Linked DNA regions of Halorhodospira halophila. The protein of the gene in region 1 interacts with the protein of each later gene in a pairwise test. Links are inferred from orthologs where the notes say so. Each region holds a gene or a part of one and is shown on either strand. Other genes may lie near its edges. The genes, in order: gyrB and gyrA.

Region 1 (7,402 bases):
CGAGCGCATCCCTGCCGCCGACGCCCTTTCCCGGGGCCAGCAGAAGCTGCTGGTCGTCGCATTGCTGGTCGCCGAAGTTCAGCTCTGGGCACGCCAGGGTCTGGCGCCCCTGCTCCTGATCGATGATCTGCCTGCCGAACTCGATCCGGTGCACTTGCGCACGGTGCTGCACACCGTGACCGATCAGCCGACCCAGATCTTCCTGACCGCCATCGACGGCGACGCCCTCCCGGTCAATCTGCCCCCGGGCCACTGGTACGACGTACGCGAAGGCAGCCTGTCAGCGATGGTATAATGCCGTTTTACGGCCGGACCCCCGGTCCAGACGCACCCCTTGAGAGGCTGAATCATCGATGACCACGGAGATTACGCCGCAGTACGACTCCGAGAGCATTCAGGTGCTGCGCGGGCTCGATGCCGTCCGCAAGCGCCCGGGCATGTACATCGGCGATACGGACGACGGCACGGGCCTCCACCACATGGTCTTCGAGGTCCTCGACAACTCCATCGACGAGGCCCTCGCCGGACACTGCTCCGAGATCACCGTCACCCTCCACGCGGATCATTCCGTCACCGTGACCGACAACGGTCGCGGCATCCCGGTGGACACCCATGCTGAGGAGGGCGTCCCCGCGGCGCAGGTCATCATGACCGTGTTGCACGCCGGGGGTAAGTTCGATGACAACAGCTACAAGGTCTCCGGCGGCCTGCACGGCGTCGGTGTCTCGGTGGTGAACGCCCTCTCCGAGCGCCTGCGGCTGGTCATCGAGCGCGATGGCAAGGTCCACGTGCAGGAGTATGCCGACGGTGCTCCGGTCACCTCGCTCAAGGTCGTCGGGGAGACCGAGCAGACCGGTACGCGCATCACCTTCAAGCCCTCTGAGGCCGTCTTCACCGAGGTCCAGTACAACTACGACATCCTCGCCAAGCGCTTCCGGGAGCTCTCCTTCCTCAATCCCGGGGTGCGCATCGTCCTCAAGGACGAGCGGACCGAGAAAGAGGACGTCTTCGAGTACACCGGCGGCATCCGCGCCTTCGTGGAGCACCTCAACCGCAACAAGACCCCGCTGCACCCGACGGTGTTCTACGTCACCGCCTGGCGAGACGGCGTCGGCGTGGATGTGGCGATGCAGTGGAACGACTCCTACCAGGAGAATATCTTCTGTTTCACCAACAACATTCCGCAGCGCGACGGCGGCACCCACCTGGCCGGCTTCCGCGGGGCGTTGACTCGTACGGTGAACGGTTACCTGGAGACCGAGGGCTACCTGAAGAAGCTCAAGTCCACTCCGAGCGGCGAGGATGTCCGCGAGGGGCTGACCGCCGTGGTCTCGGTCAAGGCGCCGGATCCCAAGTTCTCCTCGCAGACCAAGGACAAGCTCGTCTCCTCCGAGGTGAAGGGGATTGTCGAATCCCTGCTCTCGGAGTCGCTGCAGACCTTCCTCGCCGAGCACCCGCCGGAGGCTCGCGCCATCGCCGAGCGGGTCATCCAGGCCAGCCGCGCCCGCGAAGCGGCGCGCAAGGCCCGCGAGATGACCCGGCGCAAGGACGCCCTGGACATCGCCGGTCTGCCCGGCAAGCTCGCCGACTGCCAGGAGCGCGACCCGGCCAAGTCGGAGATCTATCTAGTGGAGGGCGACTCCGCCGGCGGCTCTGCCAAACAGGGACGGGACCGGCGCACCCAGGCGATCCTGCCGCTCAAGGGCAAGATCCTCAACGTGGAGAAGGCGCGTTTTGACAAGATGCTCTCCTCCGCCGAGGTGGGCACCCTGATCACCGCGCTCGGCTGTGGCATCGGCCGTGATGACTTTGATCCGGATAAGCTGCGCTACCATCGGATCATCATCATGACCGACGCCGACGTGGACGGCTCGCACATCCGCACCCTGCTGCTGACCTTCTTCTATCGGCAGATGCGTGAGTTGGTCGAACGCGGCAACGTCTACATCGCCCAACCCCCGCTGTACAAGATCAAGCGGGGTAAGCAGGAACACTACGTCAAGGATGAGCGCGAGCTGACCGATTACCTGCTGGAGCTGGCCCTTGACGGCGCCGCCCTCCACCCCGGCGGTGGTGCCCCGCCGATCACCGGCGAGGCCCTGGGTCGGCTGGCCCGTCGTTACTATGAGGCGATGGAGCTGATCGAGCACGTCTCACGGCGCTGGGATCCGGCCATCCTCGAGCAGATGACCACCCTGGCCCCGCGCGGCGAGGACGACATCACCGATGCCGCGGCCATGCAGGCGTGGTTCGAACAGCTGGTCGAGCGGGTGGAAGCCGCCACCGATGCCAGCATGCGTTACCGCGTGACGGTCCAGCGCGGCCCCGACGGGGGCTTCCAGGAAGCCGTCGTTACCCGGCGTCGCCACGGCCTGGATCAGGAGTACCGTTTTAACCCGCAGTTCTTCCTCTCGGCGGAGTACGAGACGCTGAAGGCCCTCGCCTCGCTGCTCGACGGTCTCCTGCACGAAGGCGCCGAGGTGCTCCGTGGCGAGCGGCGGAGACCGGTCGCCAGCCTCCGCGAGGCGGTGGATTGGCTCATGGAGGAGGCCAAGCGCGGGCAGACCATTCAGCGCTACAAGGGTCTGGGCGAGATGAATCCGGATCAGCTCTGGGAGACCACCATGAATCCGGAGACCCGCCGCCTCCTGCGGGTGACCATCGACGACGCGGTGGCCGCCGACGAGATCTTCACCACGCTGATGGGGGATCACGTGGAGCCGCGGCGCGACTTCATCGAGCGCAACGCACTGGCGGTCTCCAACCTCGACGTCTAATACCGCGGTCGCTCCCGGCGACCACGGCGGGGCGGCCGCGCCGGGGCGTTGCCGCCCCCGGCGCGGTTATCCGTCCGGGGGCCGGCCCTCCAGCTCCACCATCTGCCGCTCGATCCAGGCCTCGACCTCCGCGGTGATTTCCTCGGCGCTGCGGCCCTGGGTGGCCACAGGGGGACCGATGACAACCTCGATCCGCCCGCTGCGCCGCAGCGGGCTGTTACGGCCCCAGAACGAGCCGGCATTGTGCGCCACCGGCACCACCGGGACCCCGGCCCGGATGGCCAGCTCGGCACCGCCACTGCGGTAGCGGCCCTTCTGCCCTGGCGGGATCCGGGTTCCTTCCGGGAAGATAATGACCCAGCGCCCGCGCCGCAGCCGATCCGTGCCCTGTTCGATCACCTGTTGCCGTGCGGTGCCGCGGGCTTGGCGGTCGATGGCGATCGGCTCGAGCAGCCGCAGTCCCCAGCCGAAGAATGGGATGCGCAGCAATGACTCCTTGAGCACCCACGTCTGCGGCGAGAACCACTTCAGTAGGGCTAGCGTCTCCCACGCCGATTGGTGCTTGGCCATGACCACCGCGGCTCCCTCGGGGCGGTTCTCCAGTCCCTGCACCCGATAATCGAGGCTGCACAACCAGCGCGCCGACTCGATGACCACCAGCCCCCAGGCGCTAAGAAAGCGGTAGCGCGACCAGTAGCCGAGGGGATACGTAAGCAGCCCCAGCACGGTCCAGATCGGGGCGGTGACAGCCATCAAGGCCAGGTGTAGGCTGCTGCCCAGCCACTCGCGTGGAGTGCCGCCCTTGATTGTCATGGTTCCTCCTCCTCGAGCAGACGCGCCGCCGCTGCGGCCAGGTCGGCGTGGATCTCCGTCCCCGGCGGCAGCCCGCCCCGCGCCAACGTTTCCTCGCCCTTGCCGGTGCGTACCAAGATCGGTCGTGCGCCGACCGCGGCGGCGGCCTCCAGGTCCCGCGCCGAGTCGCCGATCACGGGTACGCCCTCGAGCCGCTCCTCCAGCCGTTCGGCCAGTTCGCGGTACAGTCCGGGGGCCGGCTTGCGACAGGTACACCCGTCCCCAGGACCGTGCGGGCAGTACGCCAGCGCATCGATACAGCCGCCGGCTGCAGAGACGGCCTGCTCGAGCTTAGCGTGGATGGCTTCCAGGGTCGCTGCGTCGAACAGTCCCCGGGCCAGACCGGACTGGTTCGTAGCGATGGCCACCCGCCAGCCGGCCCGGCTGAGCCGGGCCATGGCCTCGATGCTGCCGGGGATCGGTACCCACTCCTGCGGGGTCCGGATGAAGGCCTCGGAGTCGCGATTGATGACACCGTCCCGATCCAGGATGAGCCACGGCATAACGGCGGCTTCAGCCCGGCAGGTGGGAGAGGTCGGCCACCGCGCGGAAGGCGTGCCGGACGGCCCCGAGGAGCTCCAGCCGGCGCTGGCGCACCGCTTCGTCGTCGGCCATCACCATGACATCAGTGAAGAATCGGTCGACGGGCTCGTGCAGGCCTGCCAGAGCGGTGAGCGCTGCGCCGTAATCGGCCGCTTCGATGCATGGATGAGCCTCCGCCCACGCCCCCCGCAGGGCCTCGGCCAGTGCCTGTTCGGCCGGCTCATCGCCGGCGGCCACGGCCTCCGGCCGCGTTTGAGGATCGAGTCCGGCACGGCGCAGGATATTGCCGATGCGCTTGTTCGCCTCGCCCAGGGTCTGTGCTTCGGCGCGCTCGCGGAACGCCGAACAGGCCGCCAGGCGGCGGTGGAAATCCAGAGGCGAAGCCGGTTCGACGGCGGCCACCGCCTCGAACACCTCGGCGGCGTAGCCCCGCTCGGCGTAGTAGCCCCGGAGCCGCTCGTGACAGAAGCCAGCGACCTGTTCGGCGATGCCGTCGGTCGCCACCCCGCACTCGTCGGCGATCATCCCGGCGGCGGTGTCCAGCAGCTCGCGCAGCGAGAGGTCATGGCCGCCCTCGATCAGGCAGCGGAGCAGGCCGATGGCCGCCCGGCGCAAGCCGAAGGGATCTTTGTCCGCCGAGGGCGGGCCGTCGGCGGCGAAGATGCCGACTAGGGTATCGATGCGGTCGGCGATGCTGACAGCCTGCCCCTCCGGCGTGTGAGGCAGGGCATCACCGGCAAAGGCCGGCCGATAGTGGGCGCCGATGGCCGCCGCCACGGCCTCGCCCTCGCCGTCGGCCCGCGCGTAGTGGCCACCCATGATCCCCTGCAGCTCAGGGAACTCGTCGACCATCTCGGTGACGAGATCGCACTTGGCCAGCAGCCCGGCGCGGCCTGCCGCATCGGCATCCGCACCGATCTGCCCGGTGACCCGCTCCGCCAGACGGCTGATTCGCTCGCTGCGTGCGCGCAGATCGCCCAGGCGGCGGTGGAAGACTACGTGCTGCAGCTGCTCGAGCCGCTCGCCCAGGGGCAGGCGCCGGTCCTGCCGCCAGAAGAACTCGGCGTCCGCCAGGCGGGGCCGGATCACCCGTTCATTGCCGTGGCGGACCTGCTGCGGGTCGCGGCTGTCGATGTTGGCCACCGTGATGAAGCTTGCCAGCAGTCGGCCCTCGGCACCGCGCACCGGGAAGCAGCGTTGGTGTCCCTGCATGCTGGAGATGAGGGCCTCTTCGGGCATCGCCAAGAAGCGTTGGTCGAAGTCGCCGGAGAGTGCCACCGGCCACTCCACAAGGCCCGTCACCTCGTCGAGTAGCGCCTCGTCACCCACCGGTGTGCCGCCGGCACGCTCGGCCTCCTGGCGCACACCCGCCTCGACGCGACGCCGACGATCGGCGAAGTCCGCCACGACCCGTCCTTCCTCCTCGAGCAATTGCTCGTAGACGCCGGGCTCGGGGAGGTCGATCCCGCTGCGACCCCGGCCGTGGAAGCGGTGGCCATATGTGGTCCGCCCGGTGGGAATGCCGAGAATGCTACCGGGGATCACCGCCTCGCCGAGCAGCGCCACCGTCCAGTGGATGGGCCGTACGAACTCGACCTCGCCGCTGCCCCAGCGCATGCGCTTGGGAATCGGCAGTCTTCCGAGCGCGGTCTCCACCAGCCCGGGGATGATCGCCTCGGCGGCCTCGCCCGGTTGGACCCCGCGCCAGACCAGCCGTGGGCCCTTGTCGGTGTCAACGCTCTCCAGGTCTTCGACGCTGACGCCGCAGGAGCGCGCAAACCCCTCTGCAGCCTTGGTGGGATTGCCATCGGCATCTTGGGCGGCGTCAAGCCGGGGCCCGAGCCGCTCGATCCGTTCGTCGGCCTGGCGGGTGTCCACGGCCTCAATGCGCACCGCCAGTCGCCGCGGGGTGGCGAACGCCTGCACCCCCTGCGGCTGCAGGCGCTGCTCCTCCAGGGCGCCGGCGAGGTCATCCCGGAAGGCGGTCATCAGCCGCTGCAGGGCCTTCGGCGGCAGTTCCTCGGTACCGATTTCGATGAGCAGGGGGCGGCGTTCAGCCATGGGTGGACTCCTTATCCTGCAGCAGCGGAAAGCCAAGCTCCTCGCGCGACTGGTAGTAGCCCTGCGCCACGGTGCGGGCCAGATTGCGCACCCGCAGGATGTAGCCCTGGCGCTCGGTGACCGAGATGGCGCCCCGTGCGTCGAGCAGGTTGAAGGTGTGCGAGGCCTTCAGGACCTGCTCGTAGGCCGGCAGCGGCAGCCCTACCTCGACCAGGCGTTGGCACTCCTGTTCCTGGTGCCGAAAGGCCTCGAGCAGCGCCTCCACGGGGGCCTGCTCGAAGTTGTATGCCGACTGCTCGCGCTCGTTCTGCAGGAAGACGTCGCCGTAGGTGACCGGCCCCGCATCGGTGTGCGTCCAAATCAGGTCGTAGACGCTCTCCACGTTCTGCAGATACATGGCGATGCGCTCGAGCCCGTAGGTGATCTCGCCCATCACTGGCCGGCAGTCGAGTCCGCCCACCTGTTGGAAATAGGTGAACTGGGTGATCTCCATGCCGTTGAGCCAGACCTCCCAGCCCAGGCCCCAGGCCCCGAGGGTCGGTGACTCCCAGTCGTCCTCGACGAAGCGGATGTCGTGGATCTGCGGGTCGATGCCGAGCTGCTCCAGCGAGCCGAGGTAGCGCTCCTGAAAATCCGCCGGCGACGGCTTAAGAACCACCTGGAACTGATAGTAATGCTGCAGGCGGTTGGGGTTGTCACCGTAGCGCCCGTCCGTAGGCCGGCGTGACGGCTGGACGTAGGCGGCGTGCCAGGGCTCGGGGCCCATGGCGCGCAGGAAGGTCGCCGGGTGGAAGGTCCCCGCGCCCACTTCCATATCCAGTGGCTGCAGCACCACGCAGCCCTGTCGGGCCCAGTACTGCTGCAGGTTGAGGATGAGTTCCTGAAAATCCCGCGGTAGCTCGGCCAAGCTCGCCTCCGTTGATCCCGTCGGCTCAGTGCGCAGTAGCGGCGCAGTATAGCGATCCGGTCCGGGCACTTGCACGGGCTCAACGACCGTTTTGGTAGAATTCTCCCTCCACTCCGATACAGTTGCGTGTCATGCCCGAGCAACCGAAAGCCGTCGCGCTCATCTCCGGGGGTCTCGATTCCATGCTGGCCGCCCGCGTGGTCCAGGACCAGGGTGTCCACGTGGAGGGGATCAATTTCTACACCGGCTTCTGCGTCGAGGG
Region 2 (7,516 bases), on another replicon or contig:
TGGCTCCCACCTCGACCATCGATCCGCAGACGGCCACCGGCGAGCAGATCCCCATCGAGACGCGGGACGCCCGCGAGGTCCTCTATGCCGGCGGTCACCGGGTCGCGCCGAAGGCCGAGGGGGTCGGCGCCTGGAATCCGGTCTTCGATGTCACGCCGGCGGAGCTGGTGGATGTCATCGTCACCGAGCGCGGTGTGGTCCATCAGCCGGACGCCGACGGCATGGCCCGCCTGCTCGAGGGCGCTGGCTGAGTCGCCAAAGCGGCCCCGCATCCGCCGGGGGCTGAGCGGGCGCATTCCGAACGCGCCGAGCAGCGCAGCCCAAGCAGGGGGCCAGCGCGAACCTTTCCCGGTTCGCGCTGGTCAGCGCGCAGCGCAGAACGGCGCGTCAGCGCCGTTCCTTTGCGCGCGGCCCTGCGCGGGCGAGCAGCACAGGGAACCCCGCAGGGGCGCGTTCGGCGAGCCCGATCAGCCCCCGGCGGACGCGGGGCCGGTTCGGGGGCGGGCGCCCAGGGTACCGTTCAGCTCCGTTGCCCGATGCGCATGCCCACCTTGGCGATGCGCCCATCCTGGATCTCCCGGATGGTGAACTGCAGATTGTCGATCCGCACCCGGTCACCGACCACCGCCCGGTTGTTGAAGATCCACAGCAGATAGTCGCTCAGCGACTGCTCCGGCCGGGCACCGCTGGGCATGGAGATGCCGTAGGCGGTGGCGATGTCCCCCAGCCGCGCCGAGCCGTCCAGCGTGAACTCGCCGAAGAAGCGCTGCTCCGCCAGGTAGGCCGGCCCGCTGGGAGCAACGAACAGGCGGTCCAGATCCGCGATGTCCCGGGGCAGGGCCAGCAGGTACAGATAGTCCCGCGGGCGCAGCACCTCGCGCCTTGGGTGTTGCAGCGCCTCGCCCTCGCGGAACAGCGCCACCGGCTGGGCCGATGACGGCAGGTTGAGCCGGTTGATCGGCTCGTAGAGCGCCGGCGAACTCTCGGTGATCCGGTAGGCGATGAACGCGTAGTCGGTCTGGTGCGGGACGTCGATCACCTGACGCTGGGTGGCGCCACTGTCCGGCGGCACCTCAAGGCCGAGCAGCCGCGCCGCCGGCGCGATGGTCCAGCCCTGAACCACCAGCGAGACCAGCACCACGAAGAAGGCCACGTTGAAGAACAGCTCCGCCTGCTCAATCCCGGCCAGCAGCGGGAAGAGCCCGAGGATGATGGGCACCGCGCCGCGCAGGCCCACCCACGAGATGAACAGTTGCTCGCGCCAGGGGAACCGGAAGGGGGCCAGGCAGGCGAAGACCGCCAGGGGGCGGGCGACCAGGATCAGCACCGCGGCGGCGAGCAGGCCCTGGGCGGCAACGGGTAGCAGCTCCGAGGGCGTGACCAGCAGCCCGAGCACCACGAACATGGTGATCTGCGCCAGCCAAGCGAAACCGTCGTGGAAGCGGCGGATGTTCTGCGCCGCCTGCAGCCGCCGATTGCCGGCGATCAGCCCGGCCAGGTAGACGGCCAGGAAGCCGCTGCCGCCGAGGACCGCGGCCCCGCCGAAGATGGCCAGGCCGCCGCCGAGCGCCAGCAGGGGGTAGAGCCCGGGTGTCAGGTTGATGCGGTTGATCAGCCAGGCCAGGGTGAGGCCGCCGAGGGCGCCGAAGGCGGCGCCGAGGCCGAGCTGCTGGACGAACTCGAGCGCCGCGGCGGCGGCGAGCAGATCCGGCTGCTGGACGAGGATCTCGACCAGCATGATGGTCAGAAAGATCGCCATCGGATCGTTGGAGCCCGATTCGATCTCCAGCGTGGCGGCCACGCGCTGCTTGAGCTCCAGTCCGCGGGCGTGGAGCAGTCCGAAGACGGCCGCCGCGTCGGTGGAGCCGACGATGGCGCCGATCAGCAGGCCCTGTTTCCAGTCGAGGTCGAAGGCCCAGGCCAGCACCCCGCCGGTGATGCCGGCGGTGATGATCACGCCCACGGTGGCCAGGGTGAGCGCCGGTTTGAGGGCCACCCGGAAGGTGGAGGCCTGGGTGCGCAGGCCGCCGTCGAAGAGGATGATGGCCAGCGCCAGGCTGCCGATCAGATGGGCGGCCTGAATGTCGTCGAAGTCGATCCCGAACAGCCCCTCTTCACCGAGGAGCATGCCGATGGCCAGGAAGACCAGCAGCATCGGGGCGCCGACGCGGTCCGAGACCACGCTGGCGAGGATGCTCACCAGCAGCAGTGCGGCGCCGAACAGGATAAGTTGATTGGTCAGGTCCAAGCGGACGGCTCCCTGCGCTCCCGGTTGGGCGGCGGTATGGTACCATCGACCTTTTCCCCTGGAGAGTCTTGAGAAGAGCGCATGACCGGCGTTGCCCGCGAGATCCTCCCTGTAAACCTCGAAGACGAGATGCGGCAGTCGTACCTCGATTACGCCATGAGCGTAATCGTCGGGCGTGCCCTTCCCGATGTCCGCGACGGCCTCAAGCCCGTGCACCGGCGTGTCCTCTACGCCATGCGCGAACTGGGCAACGACTACAACAAGCCGTATAAGAAGTCGGCGCGTGTGGTCGGTGACGTCATCGGTAAGTACCACCCCCACGGTGATGCCGCGGTCTACGACACCATTGTGCGCCTGGCCCAGACCTTCAGCATGCGCTACCGGCTGGTGGACGGCCAGGGCAACTTCGGCTCCATCGACGGCGACTCGCCGGCAGCGATGCGCTACACCGAGGTGCGCATGGCGCGCCTGGCGCACGAGCTGCTCGCCGACATCGACAAGGAGACGGTGGACTTCGTCGACAACTACGACGGCTCCGAGCAAGAGCCCCACGTGCTGCCGACGCGTCTGCCCAACCTGCTCATCAACGGCGGCTCCGGCATCGCCGTGGGCATGGCCACCAACATCCCGCCGCACAACCTGCGCGAGGTGATCGACGCCTGCGTGGCCCTGGTCGACGACCCGGAGCTGCCCGTCGAGTCGCTCATCGAGTATGTTCCGGCCCCGGACCTACCCACCGGCGGCATCATCTTCGGTACCGCCGGCATCCATCAGGCCTTCCGCACCGGTCGTGGGCGCATGGTCCTGCGCGCCCGTGCCGAGGTCGAGGAGATGACCGCGGACCGCGAGCGCATCGTGGTCACCGAATTGCCCTATCAGGTCAACAAGGCGCGGCTGGTCGAGAAGATCGCCGAGCTGGTCAAGGAGCGCCGCCTCGAGGGCATCTCCGAGCTGCGCGATGAATCGGACAAGGAAGGCATCCGCATCGTCCTCGAGCTCAAGCGCGGCGAGGCCGGTGAGATCGTGCTCAACAACCTCTATCGCCACACGCAGATGCAGACGGTCTTCGGCATCAACATGGTGGCGCTGCACGAGGGCCAGCCGCGTACGCTCAACCTCCGGCAGGTGCTCGAAGCATTCATCCGTCACCGCCGCGAGGTGGTCACCCGGCGCACCATCTACGAGCTGCGCAAGGCCCGCGAGCGCGCCCACGTGCTCGAGGGGCTGGCGGTCGCCCTGGCCAACATCGACGAGGTCATCGCGCTGATCAAGGGCTCTTCGGGGCCGGCGGAGGCCAAGGCCGAGCTGGTCGCCCGGGACTGGCGCCCCGGGGTGGTTACCGAGATGCTCGAGCGCGCCGGGGCCGCCGCCACGCGCCCGGAGGAGCTGGCCGATCACTTCGGTCTCGATGCCGACTCGGGCATCTACCGCCTCTCCGAGGCGCAGGCCCAGGCGATCCTCGACCTGCGCCTGCACCGCCTGACGGCCATGGAGCAGGACAAGATCGTCGAGGAGTACAGCAACCTCCTCGAGCGGATCGCCGAGCTGATCCACATCCTCGACAGCGGCGAGCGGCTGATGGAGGTCATCCGCGAGGAACTGGTGGCGATCCGGGATCAGTACGGCGACGAGCGCAAGACCGAGATCCGCGAGGATACCGCCGAGCTCTCGCTGGAGGATCTGATCAGCGAGGAGGACATGGTGGTCACGCTCTCGCACCACGGCTACGTCAAGGCGCAGCCGCTGGACGGCTACCGCGCGCAGCGCCGCGGCGGCCGGGGCAAGAGCGCCACCGCGATGAAGAACGAGGACTTCATCGACAAGCTGTTCATCGCCAACACCCACGACACGCTGCTGTGCTTCTCGAGCACCGGCAAGTGCTACTGGCGCAAGGTCTACGAGCTGCCGCAGGGCAGCCGCACCTCGCGCGGGCGGCCGATGGTCAACCTGTTGCCCCTTGAGGAGGATGAGCGCATCAACGCCGTCGTCCCCGTGCGCGAGTTCGACGAGAACCACTTCGTCTTCATGGCCACGCGCAACGGCACGGTCAAAAAGACGCCCCTGTCGCACTTCTCGCGGCCGCGCTCCAGCGGCATCATCGCCCTGGAGCTGCGCGGTGACGACACCCTGGTGGATGCCGAGATCACCAACGGCGATCGCGAGGTGATGCTGCTCTCCGACGCGGGCAAGGCGCTGCGCTTCCACGAGTCGGATGTTCGTGCCATGGGCCGGACCGCCGGCGGCGTGCGCGGCATCCGCCTGGAATCCGGCCAGCGGGTGATCGCGCTGCTGATCCTCGGCGAGGGGGATATCCTCACCGCCACCGAGCACGGCTACGGCAAGCGCACCCCGGTGGCCGACTACCCGCGGCGGGGTCGGGGCGGCATGGGCGTGATCTGCATCCGCACCACCGAGCGCAACGGCCGGGTGGTCGGTGCCGTGCAGGCCGCCGAGGACGACGAGATCATGCTGGTCAGCCGCAGCGGTACGCTGGTGCGCACCCCGGTGGCCGATGTCTCGCGGGTCGGGCGCAACACCCAGGGGGTGAAACTCATCAGCCTCGACGAGGATGAGCAGCTGGTCGGCCTCGAGCGGGTCGAGGGGCTGGCCGAGACGGAGGCGCCGGAGGCGCCCGAGGCCTAGGGAGTCGCGGGCCGCCGGGCGGCAGCGCCGCCCGGGGCCCCGGGAATTCGTGTTTCGCAACCGAGGATCACCGCATGAGTAGAGTCTTCAACTTCAGCGCCGGTCCGGCCATGCTCCCCGAGGCGGTGATGCGCCAGGCCGCCGACGAGATGCTCGACTGGCACGGCACCGGCATGTCGGTCATGGAGATGAGCCACCGTGGCAAGGCGTACGTCTCCATCGCCGAGAAGGCCGAGGCCGACCTGCGGGAACTGCTGCAGATCCCGGACAACTATAAGGTGCTCTTTCTCCAGGGCGGTGCTACTGGCCAGTTCTCGGCCATTCCGATGAACCTGCTCCGTGGCGGGCAGCGCGCCGACTACATCTACACCGGGCAGTGGTCCAAGAAGGCCATCGCCGAGGCGAAGAAGTTCTGCGACGTTAACGTCGCCGCCTCCGGCGAGCCGGACATGATGCACATCCCGCCGCAGTCGCAGTGGCAGCTTTCCGACGACGCCGCCTACGTCCACTTCACCCCCAACGAGACGATCAGCGGCGTGGAGTTCCACTGGCTGCCGGACGTCGGGGACAAGCCGCTGGTCGCCGACATGTCCTCGACGCTGCTGTCGCGGCCCATCGACGTCAGCCGCTACGGCCTGATCTACGCCGGGGCGCAGAAGAACATCGGCCCGGCCGGCGTGACCCTGGTCATCGTCCGCGAGGACCTGATCGGCCAGGCGATGCCGCAGACCCCCACGGTCTGGGACTACAAGCAGCAGGTCGACGCCGACTCCATGCTCAATACGCCGGCCACCTATCCGCTCTACATTGCCGGGCTGGTCTTCCAGTGGCTCAAGGAGCTCGGCGGGCTCGAGGCGATGGCCGAGATCAACCACCGCAAGGCGCAGAAGCTCTACGACGCCATCGACGGTTCCGGCTTTTACAGCAACCCGGTGGACCCGCAGGCGCGCTCGTGGATGAACGTACCCTTCGTGCTCGCCGACGACAGCCTCGACAAGACCTTCCTCGAGGAGGCCGAGGCGGCCGGTCTGACCACCCTCAAGGGGCACCGCTCGGTGGGTGGCATGCGGGCCTCGATCTACAACGCCATGCCCGAAGCCGGTGTCGACCGGCTGATCGAGTTCATGGCCGACTTCGAGAGGCGAAACGGGTGAATCCCATGTACCGCATCCTCACGCTGAACAACATCTCGGTGAAGGGCCTGGACCGGCTGCCCCGCGAGCGTTTCGAGACCTCCTCGGACATCGCGCACCCGGACGCCATCCTGGTCCGTTCCGCCGACCTGCACGGCCAGGAGGTTCCCGATTCCGTGGTGGCCATCGGCCGCGCCGGGGCGGGCGTCAACAACATCCCGGTCGGGGACATGACCGAGCGCGGCGTGCCGGTGTTCAATGCCCCGGGTGCCAACGCCAACGCGGTTAAGGAGCTGGTCATCGCCGGGTTGTTCCTGGCCGCGCGCAACATCTGTCCGGCCTGGGAGTATGCCCGGGGCCTGCAGGGCAGCGACGCCGAGCTGCATGAGGCCATGGAGGCCAACAAGAAGCGCTTCGTCGGCTTTGAGCTGCCCGGGCGCACCCTGGGCGTGGTTGGCCTCGGCGCCATCGGCGTCCAGGTGGCCAATACCGCCCGGGCCCTGGGCATGAAGGTCGTCGGTTTCGACCCGCAGATCACCGTGGATGCCGCCTGGGCCCTGGACTCCGGGGTCGAGGCGGCGCACAGTGTGGGCGATGTCATGGCGCGCTCGGACATGATCACCATCCACGTGCCGCTGATCGACGCCACCCGGGGGCTGATCAATGCCTCGCGCCTGGCCCAGGCCCGCCAGGGGGCTACGCTGCTCAACTTCTCGCGCGCCGAGGTGGTGGATGAGGGCGACGTGCTCGAGGCACTCAACGAGGAGCGTCTGCACGCCTACGTCAGCGACTTCCCCAGCAATGCCGTCAAGGACCATCCGCGGGCGGTGACGCTGCCGCACCTCGGGGCATCGACCCACGAGGCCCAGGAGAACTGCGCCATCATGGTGGCCGATCAGGTGCGCGATTACCTGGAGACCGGCAACGTGCGCAACGCGGTCAACTTCCCGGACATGAGCATGCCGCGCAGCGGCAAGGGCGACCGCCTGTGCGTGGTCAACGCCAACGTGCCGAACATGCTCGGTCAGATCTCCAGTCTGCTGGCGCAGCACGGTCTGAACATCGACGACATGTTCAACAAGGCGCAGGAACGCCTAGCCTACACCCTGGTGGACGTCGAGGGCGAGGTGCCGGAAGCGGTGGCCGAGGAACTGCGCGGCATCGAGGGGGTTCTGAAGGTCCGCGTGATCCGCTGAGGGGGAGCGATGTCCGTCGACAATGACGACCTGGCCGCGCTGCGGCAACGGATCGACGGGATCGACGACCAGATCCTCGAGCTGGTCAGCGAGCGGGCTCGCCTGGCTGAGGAGGTGGCCCGCGCCAAGGCCCGCCGCGGTGAAGCGCTCAAGGTCTACCGGCCTGAGCGGGAGGCGGAGATCCTGCGGCGGCTCGTCGAGCGCAACCGGGGGCCGCTGACCCGTGAGCAGGTCACGGTCCTCTTCCGCGAGGTCATGTCCGCGTGCCGGGCGCTGCAGCAGCCGCTGACCGTCGC

Evidence for each region.
Region 2: the proteins of gyrB (region 1) and gyrA interact in binary tests that used the Escherichia coli proteins (3 or more experiments, as listed by UniProt). The link is inferred for Halorhodospira halophila from one-to-one orthologs.

The regions. Positions count from the first base shown.
Region 1 is NZ_NHSN01000017.1:196,532-203,933, reverse strand. The notes cover bases 1-3,065. They hold gyrB (DNA topoisomerase (ATP-hydrolyzing) subunit B), read left to right. Parts: upstream 1-353; coding sequence 354-2,777; downstream 2,778-3,065. Other genes in these bases: CCR79_RS06910 (lysophospholipid acyltransferase family protein), read right to left, coding at 2,844-3,065; recF (DNA replication/repair protein RecF), read left to right, coding at 1-295. Also shown: more of CCR79_RS06910, read right to left, coding at 3,066-3,590; gmhB (D-glycero-beta-D-manno-heptose 1,7-bisphosphate 7-phosphatase), read right to left, coding at 3,587-4,132; glyS (glycine--tRNA ligase subunit beta), read right to left, coding at 4,143-6,233; glyQ (glycine--tRNA ligase subunit alpha), read right to left, coding at 6,226-7,140; CCR79_RS06890 (tRNA (5-methylaminomethyl-2-thiouridylate)-methyltransferase), read left to right, coding at 7,272-7,402. UniProt on the Escherichia coli protein: DNA gyrase negatively supercoils closed circular double-stranded DNA in an ATP-dependent manner to maintain chromosomes in an underwound state.
Region 2 is NZ_NHSN01000009.1:98,190-105,705, reverse strand. The notes cover bases 1,932-5,110. They hold gyrA (DNA gyrase subunit A), read left to right. Parts: upstream 1,932-2,329; coding sequence 2,330-4,891; downstream 4,892-5,110. Other genes in these bases: serC (3-phosphoserine/phosphohydroxythreonine transaminase), read left to right, coding at 4,966-5,110; CCR79_RS03285 (potassium/proton antiporter), read right to left, coding at 1,932-2,248. In the rest of the region: mtnA (S-methyl-5-thioribose-1-phosphate isomerase), read left to right, coding at 1-251; more of CCR79_RS03285, read right to left, coding at 521-1,931; more of serC, read left to right, coding at 5,111-6,045; CCR79_RS03270 (phosphoglycerate dehydrogenase), read left to right, coding at 6,051-7,220; pheA (prephenate dehydratase), read left to right, coding at 7,230-7,516. UniProt on the Escherichia coli protein: A type II topoisomerase that negatively supercoils closed circular double-stranded (ds) DNA in an ATP-dependent manner to maintain chromosomes in an underwound state.